3 regions of the Enterobacter sp. MG-EB028 genome follow, and region 3 is predicted to be linked to each of the others. Evidence: predicted binding sites of a transcription regulator. Region 3 holds the regulator's gene; each other region holds the start of a gene.
The links. The regulator Fur, encoded in region 3, represses iron uptake genes when iron is present. The targets are predictions, from matches to a motif close to ATAATAATGAGAACNACTATCAA.

Region 1: the regulator Fur is predicted to act here: its motif matches at 6,420-6,442, upstream of exbB (tol-pal system-associated acyl-CoA thioesterase).
Region 2: the regulator Fur is predicted to act here: its motif matches at 1,273-1,295, upstream of sufA (Fe-S cluster assembly scaffold SufA).

Annotation. Positions count from the first base shown of each region.
Region 1 covers NZ_CP195079.1:4,050,167-4,057,773, reverse strand. Annotated here, with positions in the region: gene ACR42C_RS19170 (YgiQ family radical SAM protein) at 1-928, shown strand, start outside; gene dkgA (2,5-didehydrogluconate reductase DkgA) at 1,025-1,852, opposite strand; gene yqhD (alcohol dehydrogenase) at 1,958-3,121, opposite strand; gene ACR42C_RS19155 (AraC family transcriptional regulator) at 3,317-4,216, shown strand; gene yghB (DedA family general envelope maintenance protein YghB) at 4,262-4,921, opposite strand; gene metC (cystathionine beta-lyase) at 5,065-6,252, opposite strand; gene exbB (tol-pal system-associated acyl-CoA thioesterase) at 6,504-7,235, shown strand; gene exbD (TonB system transport protein ExbD) at 7,240-7,607, shown strand, end outside.
Region 2 covers NZ_CP195079.1:2,050,760-2,058,366, reverse strand. Annotated here, with positions in the region: gene sufB (Fe-S cluster assembly protein SufB) at 1-856, opposite strand, end outside; gene sufA (Fe-S cluster assembly scaffold SufA) at 865-1,233, opposite strand; gene ACR42C_RS09775 (MerR family transcriptional regulator) at 1,544-2,275, opposite strand; gene ACR42C_RS09770 (diguanylate phosphodiesterase) at 2,464-3,684, opposite strand; gene ycgZ (regulatory protein YcgZ) at 4,023-4,262, shown strand; gene ACR42C_RS09760 (hypothetical protein) at 4,267-4,587, shown strand; gene ACR42C_RS09755 (biofilm development regulator YmgB/AriR family protein) at 4,617-4,895, shown strand; gene fdhF (formate dehydrogenase subunit alpha) at 5,080-7,230, shown strand; gene ACR42C_RS09745 (helix-turn-helix transcriptional regulator) at 7,302-7,607, opposite strand, start outside.
Region 3 covers NZ_CP195079.1:1,374,930-1,382,536, reverse strand. Annotated here, with positions in the region: gene seqA (replication initiation negative regulator SeqA) at 1-116, opposite strand, end outside; gene ybfF (esterase) at 300-1,073, shown strand; gene ybfE (LexA regulated protein) at 1,202-1,489, shown strand; gene fldA (flavodoxin FldA) at 1,645-2,175, shown strand; gene fur (ferric iron uptake transcriptional regulator) at 2,466-2,912, shown strand; gene chiQ (ChiQ/YbfN family lipoprotein) at 3,005-3,331, opposite strand; gene chiP (chitoporin ChiP) at 3,379-4,776, opposite strand; gene glnS (glutamine--tRNA ligase) at 5,224-6,891, opposite strand; gene nagE (PTS N-acetyl glucosamine transporter subunit IIABC) at 7,071-7,607, opposite strand, start outside.

The DNA.
Region 1 (7,607 bases), 2.2 Mb from region 3:
AGCCATTCGCGACTCGGTGCCGGGCTTTACCGGGGTGATCTCCGATCTCGGCGGCCCAACCGCGAACATGTATATGCTGCGCTGCAAATCGCCGCGCGCGGAGCAGACCTGCCGTCGTCTCTCGTGCGTCTACCCGAGCATTTGCGAGCACATGGACACCAACCACGAACCGACGATCAACCTCTACCGCCGCGCGCGCGACCTGAAGGGCATCAAGAAGATCCTCATCGCCTCCGGAGTACGTTACGACATTGCCGTGGAAGATCCGCGCTACATCAAAGAGCTGGCGACGCACCACGTTGGCGGCTATCTGAAGATTGCGCCGGAGCACACCGAAGAAGGCCCGCTGTCGAAGATGATGAAGCCGGGCATGGGCAGTTACGATCGCTTTAAGCAGCTGTTCGACACCTACTCGAAACAGGCGGGCAAAGAGCAGTATCTGATCCCGTACTTCATCTCCGCGCACCCGGGCACGCGCGATGAAGACATGGTCAACCTGGCGCTGTGGCTGAAGCAGCGTCGCTTCCGTCTGGATCAGGTGCAGAACTTCTATCCGTCGCCGCTCGCCAACTCGACGACCATGTATTACACCGGCAAGAACCCGCTGAGTAAGATTGGCTACAAGAGTGAAGAGGTGGTGGTACCGAAAGGGGATAAACAGCGCCGTCTGCATAAGGCGCTGCTGCGCTATCACGATCCGAAAAACTGGCCGCTGATCCGCCAGGCGCTGGAAGAGATGGGTAAAAAACACCTGATTGGCTCGCGCCGTGACTGCCTGGTACCGGCCCCGACGCTGGATGAGATGCGCGAAGCGCGTCGCCAGAACCGCAATACGCGCCCCGCGCTGACAAAGCACACGCCGATTGTCCATCAGCGTTCGAACGGTGGTGCGGGGACGAAGAAGAGCGCAAAGCGTAAGATTGGATAACGATGATGTCCTCACCCCTCACCCTAACCCTCTCCCCAAAGGGGAGAGGGAACTTGAACACCCTCTCCCCTTTGGGGAGAGGGCAGGGTGAGGGGATTACCCGCCAAACTGATCCGGATCGGGCCCTAAACGCTTGCCCTTATCCAGCTTCGCAATTTCACCCAGCTCGTCTTTGTCCAGCCGGAAATCCCAGACGTCAAAGTTCTCGGCGATGCGCGACGGCGTGACCGATTTCGGAATGACCACCAGGCCGTTGTCCAGATGCCAGCGAATGACGATTTGCGCCGGGGTTTTACCGTATTTATCCGCCAGGTCGCGGATAATTTTCTGATCGAACACGCCTTCACCACCCTGCGCCAGCGGGCTCCAGGATTCGGTTTGGATCTTGTGGGTGGCGTTCCAGGCATGAAGCTGACGCTGCTGCAGTAGCGGGTGCAGCTCGATCTGGTTAATCACCGGTGCGACGCCCGTTTCATCAATCAGACGCTGCAGGTGATGTACCTGGAAGTTACAGACGCCGATGCTTTTCACCAGCCCCTCTTTCTGCAGTTCAATCATCCCTTTCCAGGCGTCAACGTAATGGTCGATGGCCGGAACTGGCCAGTGCATCAGGTACAGATCGACGAAATCGAGCTGGAGTTTCTCCAGGCTCTCCTGCAACGCTTCACGGGGGCGCTTTTGATCGTCGTTCCACAGTTTAGTGGTGATAAATAGCTCATCGCGGGGTACGCCGGCGCTGGCCAGCGCGGTACCCACGCCGTCCTCGTTTTTGTACGCGGCGGCGGTATCAATCGACCGATAGCCGACTTCCAGTGCTTTATGAATGGCGGAGACGACCTCGTCGTTACCGGCTTTCCATACACCTAGCCCCAGCTGGGGCATCACGTTGCCGTCCTGCAGCTTGATTACGGTTTGGTTTGCCATTTTTCCTCCTTCAGGTGCGCATCGTCGGAGGGGGACTCCGACGATGGGGTGTGCATTAAGTCTGGACGAAATGTCAAAAAACGAAAGTCGGGAGGGCAAAAACGCTTAGCGTGCTGCTTCGTAGATACGACGGCTCACGTCCAGCGTAATGTCCCCGTGCTCGCCGAGCTGGGTCATGCCGTGCTCTTCGAGTTTTGCCAGCAGGGCAGGGATGGAGCTGCCGTCCAGGCCGTAGCCGGACAGACGCGTTGGCACGCCCAGGCTTTCAAAGAAGCTGCGGGTCGCTTCAATGGCAGCATCAATACGCGCATCGTCAGAACCCTCGGTGATGTTCCACACGCGCTCGGCGTACTGCAGCAGTTTGGCGCGCTTGGTGTCGCGTTTTTCGTTCCACAGCGCGGGCAGCACAACGGCCAGGGTCTGAGCGTGGTCCAGACCGTGCATCGCCGTCAGCTCATGGCCGAGCATGTGGGTCGCCCAGTCCTGAGGCACGCCAGCGCCGATCAGGCCGTTCAGCGCCTGCGTTGCGGCCCACATGACGTTGGCGCGAACGTCATAGTTCTCCGGCTCTTTCAGCGCTTTCGGGCCCTCTTCAATCAGCGTCAGCAGAATGCCTTCTGCGAAGCGATCCTGAATTTTTGCATTCACCGGGTAGGTCACGTACTGCTCCACGGTGTGAACAAAGGCATCGACCACGCCGTTCGCCACCTGACGCGCGGGCAGGGTGTAGGTGTACACCGGATCCAGAATAGCGAAGACAGGCTGAACGTGTTCGTTCATAAAGGCCTGCTTGTCGCCGGTGGTTTTGCGGGAGATCACCGCCCCCTTGTTGGATTCAGAGCCGGTGGCCGGGAGGGTTAGCACGGAGCCCATCGGGATCGCGCTTTTGATGTCGCTGCCGCGGGTTTCCAGGATGTGCCATGGGTCAACGCCGTCAGCGTAGTGCGCTGCCGCCGCGATGAACTTAGTGCCGTCCAGCACGGAGCCGCCGCCGACCGCCAGCAGGAAGGTGATATTTTCTTCGCGGGCGATTTTCACCGCGTTCATCAGCGTTTCGTAAGACGGGTTTGGCTCGATACCGCCGAACTCACGCACGTCCAGGCCGCTCAGGGCGCTGTAAACCTGATCCAGCACGCCGGTTTTTTTCACGCTGCCGCCACCGTAGGTGATCAGCACGCGAGCATCAGCAGGGATCTGCGCGCGCAGATCGGCGATAGCGTCTTTACCAAACAGAATGCGGGTTGGGGTATGAAGATTAAAGTTGTTCATTGCTCGTTCCCTTTAGTGGGTGAAAAACCGTGGTGGCGCCGATGGCTACCTGATGCTGCTCATTGTGGCCGTCCGGGACCAGGCCCTCAATGCACATTCCTGCCGATGTCTTGCCCATTTCTACAGAGCGCTGGAGAAACTTCGGAAAAATGCGCAGACTGTAAGGGTCGGAAACCGTACCCGGAGTAACGTAAAATGAACCGCGAAGCGATCTGCCACCAGCTCACGGCGCAGATTAAAAGGCTGATAGATAAAGAAAATAACGTCAGCGACCTGCTGCCGGACATTCGCCTGCTTTACGGCACGCAACCCGGGACGCGCACACCGGTGATGTACCAGCCGGGCATCGTTTTTCTCTTCTCGGGCCATAAAATTGGCTATATCAACGAGCGCGTGTTCCGCTACGATACCAATGAATATCTGCTCCTGACGGTACCTTTACCCTTCGAATGTGAAACCTTCGCGACAGAGGCCGTTCCGCTGGCGGGTATTCGCGTCAACGTTGATATTCTTCAACTGCAGGAGCTGCTGATGGAGATTGGTGAAGACGAGCTCTTCCAGCCGTCGATGGCCTCCAGCGGGATTAACTCGGCGACGCTGTCGGAAGAGATCCTCTGCGCCATTGAGCGCCTGTTGGACGTCATGGAGAGGCCACTGGACGCGCGTATTCTCGGCAAGCAGATCGTTCGCGAAATTCTTTACCACGTGCTGCTGGGCCCGGGCGGGGGGGCGTTACTCGCCCTGGTGAGCCGACAGACCCACTTCAGCCTGATCAGCCGCGTGCTCAAGCGTATTGAGAGTCAGTACACGGAAAACCTCAGCGTTGACCAGCTGGCCGCGGAAGCGAACATGAGCGTCTCGGCGTTTCACCATAACTTTAAGTCGGTGACCAGCACCTCGCCGCTGCAGTACCTCAAAACCTACCGGCTGCATAAGGCGCGCATGCTGATGATCCACGACGGCATGAAGGCCAGCGCGGCGGCCATGCGCGTCGGCTATGAAAGCGCGTCGCAGTTCAGTCGGGAGTTTAAGCGCTATTTCGGCGTCACGCCGGGAGAAGATGCGTCACGCATCCGAACCATGCAGGGAGCTTAGGCTTTTTTCCCTCTCCCCAATGGGGAGAGGGTCAGGGTGAGGGGATCAGGCACTGCAATACTTTTTCTTGATCACCACCGCAATCGTCCCTACCAGCCCTGCCACCAGCAGGAAAATCGGCAGGATCATCAGGAAGGTCATTACCTGATCTTCGTGATGTTTCACAAACGGGATCATGTTCAGCGCATATCCGAACGTGGTTACGACACCGACCCACAGCAGGCCGCTCAGCCAGTTGAAGAACTGAAACCGGCGGTTAGACAGCCCGGAAATACCCGCCATGGTGGGCAGAAGAGTGCGAACAAACGCCAGAAAACGCCCGGCCAGCAGTGCCAGCAGGCCGTGTCGGTCAAACATACAGGTCGCACGCTGATGGTATTTATGGGGCAACTGCGCCAGCCAGCTTTTTACCACGCGCGTGTTTCCAAGCCAGCGGCCCTGCAGATAGCTCAGCCAGCAGCCCAGGCTCGCGGCGGAGGTGAGGATAACCATCGTGGGCGTAAAGTCCATGACGCCTTTGCCAATCAAGGCCCCGGCAAGTAAAAGCAAACTGTCACCGGGTAAAAACGAGGCTGGCAGTAATCCATTTTCCAGAAACAGCGTTGCGAACATCACAAAATAGACGACGCCTATGACGTGAGGATCCGCTAGGGCGGCAAAATCATGTTGCCAGAGCGCCGCGATAATATCTTGAATAACAGCCATGGACTTTCCTGTGGAACAGCAGAGATAACGCTATTGTACTCCCAATTTTACCTGCCGGGATTGATCGCAGGCGCAACTCATGCAGACTTTTCTGCTTGCAGTGTTCACAAAAGCGTCCGGGGAGTACATTTTCAGCCCGCACTCTACACGATACGTTCAAACCCTGCAGATAAATCCGCAATTAAATCGTCCACGTTTTCTAAACCGATATGCAATCTAATGAGGGTGCCGCTGAAGTCCACTTCACCGCCGGGGCGCAGGGCCGCGATCTGCTCCGGCTGATTCGGCAGGATCAGGGATTCAAAACCGCCCCAGGAGTAGGCCATGCTGAAGAGGGTAAAATTATCCAGATAGCTCGCCAGCTCGTCATTATTGAGCCGTTTTTTAAGCACAAACGAGAACAGCCCGCTGCTGCCCGTAAAGTCACGCTGCCAGAACTCATGGCCCTTACTGCCCGGCAGCGCCGGATGGTTCACGCGCTCAACCTGCGGATGCTGCGCCAGCCACTCAGCGATTTTCAGACTACTTTCATGATGCTGACGCAGGCGAACCCCAAGCGTGCGGATACCGCGGCTGGTCATGTATGCCGTGTCTGCATCCACCATCTGGCCCATCAGGTAGGCATTTTCACGCAGCTGGTCCCAGCAGCGCGCGTTGGATACCGCGGTGCCAATCATCCCGTCAGAGTGGCCAATCAGGTATTTCGTTGCCGCCTGAATCGAGATATCAATGTCGAATTCCAGCGCCTTAAACAGCACGCCCGCCGCCCAGGTGTTGTCGATCATGATAATCGCTTCTGGCGCTTTGCTGCGCACGGCCTTCACGATAGCCGGCACGTCGTGCACTTCCATGGTGATGGAACCGGGAGATTCCAGGAACACAATGCGCGTGTTTGGCTGGATAAGGTCAGCAATACCTTCACCAATCAGCGGGTCAAACCAGCCGGTCGTTACGCCGAGCTTGCTGAGGATTTTGGTGCAGAAATCCTGGCTGGGTTCATAGGCCGTGTTGGTCATCAGGATATGGTCGCCCTGTTCCACAAACGCCAGAATGGTGTTAGCAACCGCCGCCGCCCCGCACGGGAACAGCGCGCAGCCCACGCCGCCTTCCAGCTCGCACATCGCCTCCTGCAGAGAAAAGTGGGTTAGGGTGCCGCGACGACCATAGAACAACCCGCCTTTCGCGCGGTTGCGCGTGGCGATTTTTTTCTCCTCAACGGTGTCAAACACCAGGGAAGAGGCGCGTTGAATCACGCTGTTAACCGAACCCTGAGTATATTTTTTGCTGCGTCCAGCCTGTACCAGCGTGGTATCAAGATGCTTCTTCGTCATATTTGCAAACCCTGTTTTTATACGTCTGGACGTCCAGACTACCACGATTGTAAAAAACTGCACCCGCATGCTTATCGAATAAGCAGAAAATATTAGCAAAAAAGCGCATAAGAAATTTTTACTGCGTAAGCGCAAGGAAAGTGAGCGAAAATTAAGGCACCATGTAAATACTAATGAGAACGACTATCAATTCGACGACTTTTTGATATTATTACGTTCAGATTTTGTGATTTGCGTCCTGGAGATACAGAGTGGGTAATAATTTGATGCAGACGGATCTCTCCGTTTGGGGCATGTATCATCATGCTGACATCGTGGTTAAGATTGTGATGATCGGCCTGATTCTGGCGTCCGTTGTCACCTGGGCTATCTTCTTCAGCAAAAGCGCCGAGCTGCTTTCGCAGAAGCGTCGCCTCAAGCGGGAACAGCAGCAGCTGGCTGAAGCCCGCTCTCTGGATCAGGCTTCTGAGATGACCTCATCCTTCCACGCGAAAAGCCTGACCACCCTGTTAGTGAATGAAGCTCAGAACGAGCTGGAACTCTCCGCCGGCAGTGAAGATAACGAAGGCATTAAAGAGCGTACCGGTTTCCGTCTGGAGCGTCGTGTTGCGGCCGTTGGTCGACACATGGGACGCGGCAATGGTTATCTGGCGACCATCGGCGCGATTTCGCCGTTCATTGGTCTGTTCGGTACGGTCTGGGGCATCATGAACAGCTTTATCGGTATTGCGCAGACCCAAACCACCAACCTCGCGGTGGTTGCGCCGGGTATCGCGGAAGCGCTGCTGGCGACGGCAATCGGTCTGGTTGCCGCTATCCCTGCGGTGGTTATCTACAACATCTTCGCGCGTATGATTGGCAGCTACAAAGCGACTCTCGGAGACGTTGCCGCCCAGGTTCTGCTGCTGCAAAGCCGCGATCTCGACCTGAATGCCAGCGCCGTGAAGCCGGTCCATGCGGCGTCTAAACTGCGCGTAGGTTAATAGTATGGCGATGCGTCTCAACGAAAATCTGGACGATAACGGCGAAATGCACGAAATCAACGTGACGCCGTTTATCGACGTCATGCTGGTGCTGCTGATTATCTTCATGGTGGCTGCGCCGCTGGCGACGGTCGACGTGAAGGTGAATCTGCCTGCCTCCTCCAGCCAGCCGCAGCCGCGTCCGGAAAAGCCTATCTATCTGTCGGTGAAAGCGGATAAATCCATGTTCCTGGGTAACGACCCGGTAACGGATGCTTCCGTTATTCCGGCGCTGGATCGGCTTACCGGCGGCAAGAAAGACACCACCGTCTTCTTCCGGGCGGACAAAACCGTCGACTACGAAACCATGATGAAGGTAATGGACACGCTGCA
Region 2 (7,607 bases), 680 kb from region 3:
GCACCGTGGAGTATTTCACCTCCGCGTCTTTATGAATGATGACCTCGACCACCGCCGCGTGCAGCTGATAGCTGTCGCGCACCGGTGCAGAACACCCTTCGATATAGCTGACGTAGCTGCCTTCGTCCGCAACCAGAATGGTGCGTTCGAACTGGCCGGTTTTTTCGGCGTTAATGCGGAAATAGGTGGAGAGCTCCATCGGACAGCGCACGCCTTTCGGCACGTAGATAAAGGTGCCGTCAGAGGCTACCGCGGCATTTAGCGCGGCGAAGAAGTTATCGTTACTCGGTACCACGGTGCCGATGTACTTCTTCACCAGCTCGGGATGGTCATGAATCGCTTCGCCAAAGGAGCAGAAAATAATCCCCTGCTCGGCCAGCTTTTCGCGATAAGTGGTCGCCACCGAGACGGAGTCGAAAATGGCGTCCACCGCCACCTCTTTGCCCTCGCGAACCGGGACGCCAAGCTGATTAAAGGCCTCTTCCACTTCTTTACTCAGGAAGCTGTTCTCGGCACCGGTCTGCTGTACCGCGCCGGGCTGCGAAGCGCAGGTATCGTCACAGCTGCCGCAGGAGGGCGCGGAGTAGTAGCTGTAATCCTGATAGTTCAGTTTGTCGTAATGGGCTTTCAGCCAGTGCGGCTCTTCCATCTCCAGCCAGGCGCGGAAGGCGCTCAGGCGAAATTCGAGCATCCACTCGGGCTCGTTACGTTTGGCCGAGATGGCGCGCACGACATCTTCATTAATCCCTTTCGCCAGCTCGTCTGTCTGCAGCTGCGTGAAAAAACCCTCTTTATAGTTGAGGTGTCCGCCGCTCCAGGTGTTTACATCACTCGTTGCTTCAGTATTACGAGACATAGTACCGCCTATACCCCAAAGCTTTCGCCGCAGCCGCATTCGTTCTGGGCTTTCGGGTTATGAAATTTGAATAACTGGTTTAAACCTTCCCGTACGTAGTCCACCTCTGTACCGTCGATAAACGGCATAGCCTGTAGCGCGACGTACAGCTTTGCGCCATCGGTTTCAAACACCAGGTCATCTTTTTCCGGTGCGGTGACGGTATCCAGTACGTAGCCAAAGCCCGCGCAGCCGGTCTGCTTAACGCCTAAGCGTACGCCGAGGATCTCGGGCTTTTTCGCCACCAGCTCGTGGATATGCGCTGCCGCCGCAGGCGTGAGCGTTAAACCACGCCAGGCAAAATCGGCAGGATTGAAGGTTTCTGAATGCAGTTCCATAGGTCCACCTCATCTGATTAGCCATCAGGGCATAACACCATGTTAGTGATAACGATTATCACTTCAACCCTCTGTCAGCAGGGGCATTCGGCTAAACCGCCCTTTTTGTCTACTTTTATTAAGCATAGACCCTGTCAGAAGATGCGGGCGGGATGGATTAAATTGTTCAATGCTTTGAAAATTAATAGATTATTGAACGGAGGAAACAGCGACGAAAGGAAAAGTAAAATATGCATCGGAAATGCCTATTTTTGAGATAGCTTTTGTTCAGGAAGTGACCAAAACAAAAAAAGGCCCTCAAGGCCTCTGATTATGAGTGATGAAATGAAACGGTAAAACCCTGTTCACGCCAGTGATCGAGCTGTTCCTGCTGACGCGGTGTTGGCGTTTTTCCCGTCCAGACGAAGATTTTTTGCCCCGGGAAGAGTTCAGGACGCGGGGAATCAATCGGCTCGGCCAGAACATCAATGTGCCAGCCCTTGTGCGATAAGCGCGCGGCTTCCAGCCACAGATGGGTCCGGTCATCGCATTCCCAGCCGATAAGCAACGCATCATTACCCGCTTTCTTGCGCGACTCCGCCAGGCTTGCAATCGCGAATTCAATCAGAACACCGTCAAGCATGCTCGCCATGTGGCGTACGGTATTTTGATCCTGATTCATTCGCTGGCGGACGGGGGAAATGATGTTATCGATCAGCGCATCCATCGCGTGGTCGCGGCGAAATTCGCCGATTTTGGCACGCAGCTTTGCCGGGCTGGCGTAGCGCAGAACGGTCATCATCTCTTCCTGGAACGAGGCCCAGTTACCCTGGGTCAGAACTTCTTTGTTTTCCAGCAGGGCTTTGACTTTTCCGACCGAAACGCCGCTTTTCATCAGGCGCTTGATCTCTTCGATACGCAGGATATCTTCATCGTCGAACTGACGATGACCCCCTTCGCTGCGCTGCGGCTTCAACAATCCATAACGGCGCTGCCAGGCACGCAGCGTAACGGGGTTGATACCGCATCGTTCGGCTACTTCGCCGATACTGTAATAGGCCATTAACTCCCTCACGCTCAGAACTTCCATACCTAACTGCACCAACCTTATCAGATTGTACAAACCATTTGTATAACTAAGACCGTATTTTGCCCAGGTGAATGGGGCATTCCACCATCCACCTGTTAATACATTGTTGTACAAAATTTGCCATTCGTACAGCCAGACCGACTCAATTGCGCCCGGCTTTATCAAAAGTCGAATTTTTTCTCTGGCCATGCAATGGCCGGAATACCGCCGTGCCGGGGGCTGGCAAAAAGATGTCCCTGGAACTGCGAAATCCCCGCAGACTCCAGCCACATCCACTCTTCCGCCTTCTCCACGCCGACCGCGCAGAACTGAATTTCCAGCGAAGAACAGCATTTGATAATCGCCTGAATAATAGCCTGACGCGGGCCACTTTTGTGCACGTTCGCTACCAGATCGCGATTAATCTTAATTCTGTCCGGCTGGAACTGGGCCAGCAGCTGTAGCCCGGCAAAACCGGCACCAAAGTGATCGATCGTTACGCTGATCCCCGCACTTTTTAACTGCCTGACCGAGTCTGTGAACTCATCGAAACGGGAAATGGCTTCGTTCTCGGTGAACTCGACCATAATTTGCTCGGGCACAAAACCATTTGCTTCGATGGCGGTAAGCAGAAAGTCCACGGCGTTGGGGAGATTGACCAGCGTCATAGGCAGCAGGTTAAGAGACAACGTCTGGTCCTGTAACCCCAGCGCGCTGGCCATTGAGAGCGCTACCTGCTTGCTTTGCAAATCAGAGGTATACACGTCCTCGCGCGAGCGGTTGGCGAAGTAGACCCCCGGCGAGTCGCCGGACGGGGTGCGGAGAAGCGCCTCCCAGGAGACGACCCGCTGCATAAACGGATCGACTATCGGTTGAAAGGCAAAGCTACAATCCGCCCCTTTCGCGACCACCTCAGGTTGTGCAGATAAGTGAGTGTCTTCAGGAACAAAATCCCATGAATCTGCAGGAGGCAGTTCAAAATAGTTCGCTTTTTCTGTGGCCTCAACAAAGGTCCGAAAAAACTGCAGCGGGCGGTCATTATACGTCAGCTGGTAGCGCGTCGTGCCTCTGTTGAGCACCTGCTGCAGCACCTCATCCCTGTCGAACTGGCGTAAATCAAAAAGCTCCATGCCCACCTTGCCAAAACGCCGGACAGGCCCGTGATCCCGCATCAGCTCTACCACGTTATGGTGGCGGGTGTCGTTGCAGATCTGCTCATAAATAGCAGAAACATGATCCGCTGGCCCCTCAAGCAACTGGAAAAAATGTGTGCCGTTAAACAGCAAGATCCCCGTGACATTGGATTGCCGGTTTTTACTATTTGCAGCAGCGACCATTGTTTCCAGCGCTTTCACTGGAACGTCTTCGCAGATATGACTGCGGTAAATGATGGTTGTAAGCATGCTATTCCTGGGGGTTAGGGTTTTGGCCACAATAAAGGTGGGTAAGGATCATTTATAGCACATTAATTGGCTGACAAATAATTTACATCTCAACCATTTACGGCTTTTAATGAGACCTTTTTCCGTGCTGTACAACTTAACTGCAACGCACAGCTTTGTACAATATATCCTGTGATTTCACCGATGCGCTACATCATCTTAACCACCTGAATAAAAAGCACTTTATAAAATATATCATACTAAATTTAAAAAATTGTACATTTTTAATGTACAGATTTATAAATTGTGTATACCTTAAATGTAACGTTACTGATTACAAAATTTTACAGGAGCGAAACATGCAGCAGAAAGGTCACGTCGCAGATTCCGCAGCAGCAATCGCACAGTACTTCGAAAAAGCCTCTCTTCCTACCCAGCAAGAAACGCTCGGTCAGGTGGTTGTTGAGATCCTTAGCGACGGGCGGAACCTCAATCGTAAATCGCTCTGTACCAAACTATTAAGCCGCCTCGAAAGAGCCGATGGCCCGGAAGAGGAGCAGCATTACCACATGCTGCTTGGTCTTCTCTTCGAACGATAATGTTATGAAAAGCAGTGACGCAGACACGCTGACTGACCAGCTGATTGGACAAGCCGTTCTTTCACTTTTGAAGGAGCACGGTCCCGTTACAACGGAAGCGCTGGTTCTGCGTCTGCGGGATATGAAAGCACATGAAAAGGATCCCCGGCGGCGGGAGACACTTGCGAGGGTGATTGCCGATATCGGATCAAAAAGCCTCGGATTAAAACGTCGCAGAGCCGCACAAGGACGAATGAACAGAGAGGGACCTCTCAGTTATCAAAGAGACAATGTAGTGCCGTTATTTGGAAAGGGAAAACCGTCCGATCCCAAAAAAATACATTGACTGCAATTTAACAGCTACGGTGAGAACAAATGAGACAAAATATTCAGCTGCAACCCGAATACCATTCTGCTTTTTTAGAAAGCGCGCTGTCGGAGTATTTCCGTCATGCAGGCGATCGTTTTGCTGAAGAGTCTGCTGTTTTTTCTACTGCAGTACGCTGTGTTCTGGCTTCTGAAGGACATCTGTCCAATAAAGCCATCATTCTCTGGCTCATTCAGACGCTGGAAGCGACCAACGACGTTGTTCAGGCGGATGTTATTCGTAAGACGCTTGAAATCGTGGTGGGCTACACCATGGATGACGTTTAAGCACCCTGCCATTCCGCAATCGTGTCATCGTCAAAACTGACGAACGTTCTGACGATGACACGCTTTCTCTTCATAATCCCCTGTTAAATAAGCGCTATAAAGATGGCATGGTTTCTGCTTACTCCCTTTTACGGGACTGGGCTTACCAGTCATTTTGCTTCATTTCTTAACAGGTCTGTTATTGATGAAAAAAATCGCCAGCGTCTGCCCTTACTGTGGTGCAGGCTGCAAATTAAACCTTGTCGTTGAGAATAACCGTATCATCCGTGCCGAAGCGGCAGAAGGGGTGACAAACCAGGGCACTTTATGCCTGAAAGGATTTTACGGCTGGGACTTCCTCAACGATACCCGCCTCCTCACCCCACGCCTGACCCAGCCAATGATCCGCTACCGTAAAGGCGAAGCATTCACTCCCGTGACCTGGGAGGAGGCTATCCGATACACCGCCCAGAAGCTCAGCAGCATTAAAGCGCAACACGGGCCGCGGTCAATCATGACTACCGGTTCATCACGCGGAACCGGCAATGAAACCAACTACGTCATGCAAAAATTTGCCCGTGCGGTGCTGCACACCAACAACGTCGACTGCTGCGCGCGCGTCTGTCACGGTCCTTCCGTGGCAGGGTTACAGGAGACCCTCGGCAACGGTGCGATGAGTAATTCCATCAACGATATTGAGCATTCTAAATGTCTGCTGGTATTCGGCTATAACTGCGCAGACTCTCACCCTATCGTCGCCCGCCGCGTACTCAAAGCCCGTGAAAACGGCGCGAAAATCATCGTCTGCGATCCGCGCCGCATCGAAACGGCGCGCATTGCCGATCAGCACCTGCAGCTGAAAAACGGCAGCAACATGGCGCTGGTGAACGCCTTTGGCTATGTGCTGCTGGAAGAGGAGCTGTACGACAAAAACTATGTCGCTCGCTTTACGGAAGGGCTTGAGGCCTACCGGCAAACGGTAAAAGACTATGCGCCGGAGAAGGTCGAGCATCTTACCGGCATTCCCGCCCGAGACGTACGTCAGGCAATGCGCACCTTCGCGGCGGCCCCTTCCGCCACCGTAATGTGGGGAATGGGCGTGACCCAGTTTGGTCAGGCCGTCGATGTCGTCAAAGGGCTTTCCAGCCTTGCACTGCTGACCGGCAACCTGGGCCGCCCCGCCGTCGGCGTCGGCCCCGTACGCGGACAAAACAATGTTCAGGGTGCCTGTGATATGGGCGTTCTGCCGAATATGTTCCCCGGCTATCAGGATGTGACCGATCCGGCGGTCAGGCAGAAGTTCGCTGATGCCTGGGGGATTGACGTCAATAAAATGGACGATCGGGTCGGGACGCGTATTACCGAGGTGCCTCATCTGGCGCTGGAAGGCAAGGTCAAGGCCTACTACATCATGGGGGAAGATCCGCTTCAGACGGAAGCCGATCTCGGTCTCGTCCGCAGCGGTTTTGACGCCCTCGATTTTGTGGTGGTTCAGGACATCTTTATGACCAAAACGGCGGAAGTGGCGGACGTTCTGCTCCCTGCCACTTCCTGGGGCGAACACGGCGGCGTCTTTACCTGCGCCGACCGGGGTTTCCAGCGTTTTGGCAAAGCCATTGAGGCCAGCGGCAACGTGAAGCGCGACTGGGAGATCATCAGCCTGCTCGCCACCGAGATGGGCTACCCGATGCATTATGACTCCAACCAGCAGATCTGGGACGAGATGCGCGAGCTGTGCCCTCTCTTCTATGGCGTGACGTATGAAAAGATGGGCGAGATGGGGCACGTGCAGTGGCCGTGCCCGACGCTCGATCATCCGGGAACGCCGTACCTGTACAAAAACAATCAGTTCGACACGCCAACAGGCAAGGGTCAACTGTTTGCCGCGCCGTGGCGCGCGCCGGCAGAGACGCCCGATGATGATTATCCGCTGGTACTCTGCACGGTGCGCGAGGTAGGCCACTACTCCTGCCGCTCGATGACCGGGAACTGCGCCGCGCTGCAAAGCCTGGCCGATGAGCCGGGTCGGGTGCAAATGAATCCTGCCGATGCGGACAAACTGGGCATTACCGACGGACAGCTGGTCTGGGTACGTTCACGTCGCGGCAAGGTGATTACCCGCGCCAGCATCAGCGAGCGTATCAACGCCGGAGCCGTCTATATGACCTATCAGTGGTGGATTGGCGCCTGCAACGAGCTAACCCAGGATAACCTCGATCCCATCTCCAAAACCCCGGAAACGAAGTACTGCGCAGTGCAGCTGGAGGCGATTGAGGACCAGCGCTGGGCGGAGGATTTTGCGGCGTCGTCTTACCAGACGATGAAAACGCGGTTGATTAATGCAGTGAATGTCTGATGCATCTGCCGGGTGGCGTCAGCACCACACCACCCGGCAACAACTCCACGCGTTAGCTTTGCTGCTGTTTATCAATCGTTAGTCAGATAGTCACGCAACCGGTTCGGACAGGTATTCTTCTCTACCATCCGGTGGATCAAGGCCATGAGTTCAAAATCACTACGCAGGTCAAATTTCTGCATCAGCAGATATTTATGGGTAAAAATGGTTTTATCACTGGTGTTAAGCTTATCCGCAATCTGCCCTACCGATAATCCTCTGTAAAAATGCACCATAACGCGAATTTGCTGCAGCGATAATATTTTGTGCTGGCATTCATCGCAGCTTTTATTTTTCCAGCGAAAGCTGGGTAATTGGGTGCGATACCATGCGATAAA
Region 3 (7,607 bases):
GAAGCGGCGGAAATTTTAAGCATGCGCCGTAAAATGTCGGACGCGCTCTCCCCGATATGCCGCGTCTGGCTGGCAATATACTGATAGAGTTCGTCATCAACTTCGATTGTTTTCATCTTAATCCAGTGCGATATCTTATCTGAATACAAGTCATTGGGATTATAAGGTCAAATCCCAACAGCGGATAGCGTCAAACCAGGTTGGCGGCAAAAGTCAGATTAAACTGGAACCTTGCAGCCGGGCGGCAGAATGGTCAACATGATACCCTAACCTGACATACGTAAAAAAAGAACTTTGCCATGAAATTGAATACCCGAGCGCAAACTGCACAATCGCCGAACAATAATTCCCCCATCGTGCTGGTTCATGGACTTTTTGGCAGCCTGGATAACCTGGGCGTGCTGGCCCGCGATTTGGTCACCGATCACGATATTCTACAGGTTGATATGCGCAATCACGGGCTTTCCGGCCGCTCAGACGAAATGACCTATGCGGCAATGGCGAAGGATCTGCTGGATACGCTTGATGCGCACAATCTGCAGAAGGTGACCCTCATAGGGCATTCAATGGGCGGTAAAGCGGTTATGGCACTCACCGCGCTGGCGCCAGAGCGCATTTCCGGGCTTGTGGTCATTGATGTTGCCCCTGTGGACTACGACGTTCGACGTCATGATGAGATTTTCGCAGCAATTAATGCTGTAACTGCAGCTGGCGTTTCCACACGTCAGCAGGCGGCAACGGTTATGCGTGAACATCTTGATGAAGAAGGCGTGGTGCAGTTCCTTTTGAAGTCGTTTGTTGACGGGCAATGGCGTTTTAACGTGCCGGTGCTGTGGGACCAGTACAACAACATCGTGGGCTGGGAAACCGTCCCCACCTGGCCGCACCCTGCTCTCTTTATTCGCGGCGGCCACTCTCCTTATATTACCGACGCTTACCGCGACACGCTGCTGGCACAGTTCCCGCAGGCGCGCGCCCACGTGATTGCCGGGGCCGGGCACTGGGTTCACGCCGAAAAACCTGACGCTGTACTGCGCGCTATCCGCCGCTATCTCGCTGATACTGCAAATTGATTAAAAAGAGAGCGACTGGAAGATGACAGGCTTCCAGTCGTTGGCGTGCCGTTTTTGGTGATGTATGATGGCGCGCTTATCGCCCGGGCTTTAGCAGGGCGGCGTGTTTCCCCCGAAGTCTCAGAATCATGGCCAAAGAACAAACGGACCGTACGACACTAGATCTGTTCGCGAATGAGCGTCGACCGGGACGACCGAAAACGAATCCGCTTTCGCGCGATGAACAGCTGCGTATCAATAAACGCAATCAGCTTAAACGCGATAAAAATCGTGGGCTTAAGCGTGTCGAACTGAAGCTCAACGCTGACGCTGTCGATGCGCTTAACGAGCTGGCCGAGGCGCGTAATATCAGCCGCAGCGAGCTTATTGAAGAGATGCTCATCGCTCAGCTTGAGACGCTTCGCAGCCAGGCATAAGTCTGAAAAACCCCTTTATCGCCCTTTTCATGTAGCACAGAGTGCAGTCCTGCGCGATAGCGGTTTCCGCAGGGTTGCCAGTTCTGCTATTATTGCCCTTATCCGTGGCCGAATTGCGCCACCATACCATTAAGTTTCAAGAGGTTATTTTACTCATGGCAATCATCGGCATTTTCTTCGGCAGTGATACCGGCAATACCGAAAATATCGCAAAAAACATTCAGAAACAGCTCGGTAAAGACGTTGCTGATGTGCATGACATCGCCAAGAGCAGCAAAGAAGATCTCGAGGGCTATGACATTCTGCTGCTGGGTATTCCAACCTGGTACTACGGTGAAGCCCAGTGCGACTGGGACGATTTCTTCCCGACGCTGGAAGAGGTGGACTTCAACGGGAAGCTGGTCGCACTGTTTGGCTGTGGCGATCAGGAAGACTATGCCGAGTACTTCTGTGACGCGCTGGGGACGATTCGCGACATCATTGAGCCGAATGGCGCGGTTATTGTTGGTCACTGGCCGACTGCCGGTTACCACTTCGAAGCCTCTAAAGGCCTGGCCGATGACGATCATTTTGTCGGTCTGGCCATTGACGAAGACCGTCAGCCTGAGCTTACGGCAGAGCGTGTAGAGAAGTGGGTTAAGCAGATCCGTGAAGAACTCCACCTGGACGATATTCTCAACGCCTGATTTTTTCTACGGCGCAACGCAGGTTGCGCCCGTTTTCCAGGTAAAACCGATTAAATTAATTGCTACAAACTTTTAACTTTTTCGCCCAGACCTGTACAATGTCTCCCTGGCAAAATGTGGTTTTCATTGAGCAAGTTTGTTGGTGATACCACGTTTTTATAAGCATACTTTGCCTGAGACTTGCAGTTTTCATTTAGGCATGGCAGTTCTATAATGAGACGCATTAACCCAGGTGCATTTTCTGTCACTTCCTTCAGAAGTGAATCGTTTAGCAACAGGACAGATTCCGCATGACTGACAACAATACCGCATTAAAGAAGGCTGGCCTGAAAGTAACGCTTCCTCGATTAAAAATCCTCGAAGTGCTTCAGGGTCCAGACAATCACCATGTCAGTGCGGAAGACCTTTATAAACGTCTTATCGACATGGGTGAAGAGATTGGGCTGGCCACCGTTTATCGCGTGCTGAACCAGTTTGATGACGCGGGCATTGTTACCCGTCATAATTTCGAAGGCGGTAAATCTGTATTCGAACTGACCCAGCAGCATCACCACGATCACCTGATCTGCCTCGATTGCGGCAAGGTCATTGAATTTAGCGATGATTCCATCGAAGCGCGTCAGCGTGAAATCGCAGCTCGTCACGGCATTCGCCTGACCAACCACAGCCTGTACCTATACGGTCACTGCGCTGAAGGGGATTGCCGCGAGAATGAACACGCTCACGACACAAAATAAGTTAGCGTTCATACTCTGAGCCAGCCGCGAGGTTGGCTTTTTTTTGCGTCAAAAAAGCCCGGTAAGCAAAGTGCCACCGGGCGTAAAGCAACTTATTTATTGTTATTGCGTATCTCGTTCCAGATCTTATCGCAACGCTTCGCCACTTCCTGATCGTTACCGGTTTTACGCGCCTGAATACAGGCCTGATAATCCATCACCCGAACGTTCTCCTGCGTCGCGAACTGCTCATGCGCTTTCTCTTTCTTCAACACATTCAGCACGCTCTGACAGGCTTCGATTTTCTCTGGCGATCCTTCGGCAGTATTAATACAGGCGCTATACGCCTCCTTCAGACGGGAATCCTCTTTCGGCGCCTGAGTCTGAACGCACGCCACCAGCCCTGATGCCAGCAACGCGACGATTACGATTTTTTTCATCATGTGCAGTCTCCAGACCGGCGGGACTCAGCCCGCCGGTGTGCTCATCAGAAGATGGTGAATGGGGCGATAACCATGAATTTGACGTCACGTTCATCCTGGAAGATGTTGCCGTAACCGCCCGCATAGCTTGGAATATCGGAGTGGTTGTCATACTGGGTGAAATGCAGCTTGAACATCGTGCCTTTCGCGCGGCCATCCTGCAGGGTATAGATAGCATCCAGGCTGTAGGAGGACTCTTTCAGGCGATAGTTTGGATCGTAGTAGGCATCCGGCGTCGCCATGTCTGCTGGTTTTGCGTCCCAGGCGTATGCGTAAGAAGCACCCACCGCCCAGCCAGGCAGGTTCCAGTTTTTCAGGTCATACATGGCGCCGAAGAAGACCGCTTTCTCGCCGTCGGCGTTGAAGTCGGAGCGGTTATCCCACCAGATATCCAGACGACCATTGGATGATGCATAGGTCGGGGTCATACGCTGCAGGAAGTAGCCCTGCTGCCCTTCCGCCTTCACCCATGTCCCTTCCAGACGCAAATCAACCTGACCGACTTTGTAGCCGAAAGTCAGCGCCTGAAGCCACGCGGTGCCGTTATAAATGTCATTTACGCTGCCATCGCTGACCTTATCGCGCGTACCGTAGAACTGGTAGCTGGTGCTCAGCGGGCTACCGGCGATATCAAATTTGTAGCTGGCTTTAGCAAAATACTGATCGATATAGCCTTCCGCCTGACCAAATGCAGCTTCCAGAACCAGATCGTTTTTAAAGTCGTACTTCGCGCCCAGCGAGTGGAGGTAATCGACTTTAGTTTTCTTATCGTTCTGGTAGAACTTATCCATTTCGATGTGCCACGGTGCTTTGTACTCGTTGGTCCACATATAGGAGAAGCTCAACGCACCTGCGTCACCGTAGTCAAAGTTAGCCCCGGCTTCTGCACCCTGATAGGTACCAGGCATAAAGCTCCAGTGCGGCGCTAACAGCGTCTGGCCGGTTGGCTGAATATACCCCCCGCGCGCCCAGACCGGGCCGTATTTAAATTTCGCTGCAGCCTTATAAAGGCTGATACCGCTTTTATCTCCGGACCAGTCTTCGTCATAGGCTTTATTGCTGGAGGAGAAGGCAATTTCGTTCGGGTGGCCGCTGTCGCCGTTTTCCGCCATTTCGATTGCGGTAAATGCAGCAATATCCAGACCGAACATATCAGCGGCATAGCCTGACTGGAAGTCCAGGTTGGCGTTCCAGGTGGAGTGAGAGAGGTTGGTTTTGTATTTATCTTCTGTGACATCTTTACGGTCACGTTCACGCTGCCAGTAATAAATACCGCCAGTGAGGGTAGAATCTTCGATGAAACCTGCTGCTTTCGCCTCTGGTGTCACCACCAGGCCCGACATTGCTGTCACACCGGCAATAGCCAGCGCCAGCGCATTACGTTTGCCACTGAACGTACGCATAGATTATTCCTCTTTGACGAATTAAAACGCCTTAAACGGCGAAAATATAAAAGACCAAATGGTCAGGGGTAGTTATAAATACCCTCGAATTAACTACCGTCTTTAGGTTATTTTTCGCGACGCGAATTATCAATGCTTTTCAGTGGGCAAAAGTCAGGATTATGACGAAGTGCACATAATTGGTAGTGCTTTGTAACATTTAGTCGGATGCGAGGTATGGCGGGGCTAAAGCAGGTAATTTCAACGTATTAGATCGTAAAAAAACACGTATTTGTCTTTATTCTCTGTTTTATCAAAAAGACAAACTTTTTTTAGAAAAATAAGTAGCACCACGTTGACCAAAAATTTTAGTTGGCCTAATTACGGGTCTACTTTAACGATATGATCATTAAATAAAAAAACGCCGCTATAAGCGGCGTTTGTTTCTCATTGACCAGTGCAGCGTTTTTATTCGCCGATCTTCGTCCAGGTATCACGCAGACCTACGGTACGGTTAAATACCGGCTTTTCTGCCGTGCTGTAACGGCTGTCCAGGCAGAAGTAACCTTCACGTTCAAACTGGAATGCTTTGCCCGCTTCAGCCTCTTTCAGCGACGGCTCCGCGTAACCCTGTTTGATCACCAAAGATTCCGGGTTGATAGTCGCCAGGAAGTCTTCAGCTGCACCCGGGTTAGGCACGCTAAACAGACGATCGTACAGACGAATTTCTACCGGCAGCGCGTGGGAAGCGCTCACCCAGTGAATCACGCCTTTCACCTTGCGGCCATCTGCCGGATCTTTGCTCAGCGTCTCTGCATCGTACGAACAGAAGATGGTGGTGATGTTGCCTTCTGCATCTTTCTCTACGCGCTCGGCTTTGATGACGTAGGCATTACGCAGACGCACTTCTTTACCCAGCACCAGACGTTTGTACTGCTTATTGGCTTCTTCACGGAAGTCAGCACGATCGATCCAGATTTCACCGCTGAACGGCACGTCGCGGCTTCCCATTTCCGGTTTGTTCGGATGGTTAGGCATGGAGACCAGCTCGCTTCCACCCTGCGGGTAGTTTTCGATAACCAGTTTCACCGGATCGATAACGGCCATCGCGCGCGGGGCGTTTTCGTTGAGATCTTCACGAATGCAGGATTCCAGAGACGCCATTTCGATGGTGTTGTCCTGCTTGGTCACGCCAATACGTTTGCAGAACTCACGAATAGAGGCGGCAGTGTAACCACGACGGCGCAGACCAGAGATGGTTGGCATACGCGGATCGTCCCAACCCTCAACGTGCTTGTCTGTTACCAGCAGGTTCAGCTTACGCTTGGACATCACGGTGTATTCCAGATTCAGACGAGAGAACTCGTACTGACGCGGATGCACAGGAATGGTGATGTTATCCAGCACCCAGTCGTACAGACGACGGTTGTCCTGGAACTCCAGCGTACACAGGGAGTGCGTAATGCCTTCCAGCGCATCGCTAATGCAGTGGGTGAAGTCGTACATCGGGTAGATGCACCACTTGTTGCCGGTCTGGTGGTGTTCCGCAAATTTAATGCGGTACAGCACCGGGTCGCGCATCACGATGAACGGAGACGCCATGTCGATTTTGGCGCGCAGGCACGCTTTGCCTTCTTCGAAGCCACCGGCACGCATTTTTTCAAACAGCGCCAGGTTCTCTTCCACGCTGCGATCGCGGAACGGGCTGTTTTTACCTGGCGCAGTCAGCGTACCGCGATACTCGCGGATTTCGTCAGCAGACAGTTCGTCGACGTATGCCAGACCTTTATTGATCAGCTCCACCGCGTAGGCATACAGCTGATCAAAATAGTCAGAGGAGTAGCAGATATCGCCAGACCAGTTGAAGCCCAGCCATTGCACATCGTTTTTAATGGACTCAACGTATTCGATGTCTTCTTTTACTGGGTTGGTGTCATCGAAACGCAGGTTGCACTGCCCCTGGTAATCTTGCGCAATGCCAAAGTTCAGGCAGATCGATTTCGCGTGACCAATGTGCAGGTAGCCGTTCGGCTCCGGCGGGAAACGCGTATGTACCGTGGTGTGCTTACCACTGGCCAGATCTTCATCGATGATCTGACGAATAAAGTTACTCGGGCGGGCTTCTGCCTCACTCATCGTGGATTCCTCAAAGCGTAAACAACGTATAACGGCGTATGATCTTATAAGCCGGACGTAGTGACAACCCTTAGTTACGGAAAATACGTATCAGATGAAAATAATGGGGGCATTTGCTGCAAAAAAAAGCGGCGGAGGATATCCCCCGCCGCTTAAGGCATGACTCTACTCAGGAGCGATTACTTGCCTTTAATCTCATACAGCGGTGTTTGGCCTGCAACAACCTGACCTTTCGCCTGAATGACCAGGCCGCTGAAGTCATCAATGTTGCTGCAAACGACCGGGCTAATCATGGAGCGCGCGTTGGCGTTCAGGAAGTCCAAATCCATTTCCAGAATCGGCTGACCCGCCACCACTTCAGCGCCCTCTTCTACCAGGCGAGTAAAGCCCTGACCGTTCAGCGCAACGGTATCGATACCCATATGGACAACGATCTCCGCGCCTTTTTCGGTTTCGAGGCAGAACGCGTGGTTGGTGTTGAAGATTTTCACGATGGTACCGGCCGCCGGAGACACAACGGTTTTGTCCGTTGGTTTCACCGCCACGCCGTCACCAACCGCTTTGCTGGCGAACGCTTCGTCAGGCACCTGCTCAAGCGCAACCACGTCACCGGTGACCGGGGACACCAGCGCAGCGATAGTCACCGCATTTGGCACGGCCTGCGGTTTTGCAACCGGCGCTTCAGCTACTGGAGCGCTATCCGTTGAGGCGGCAGC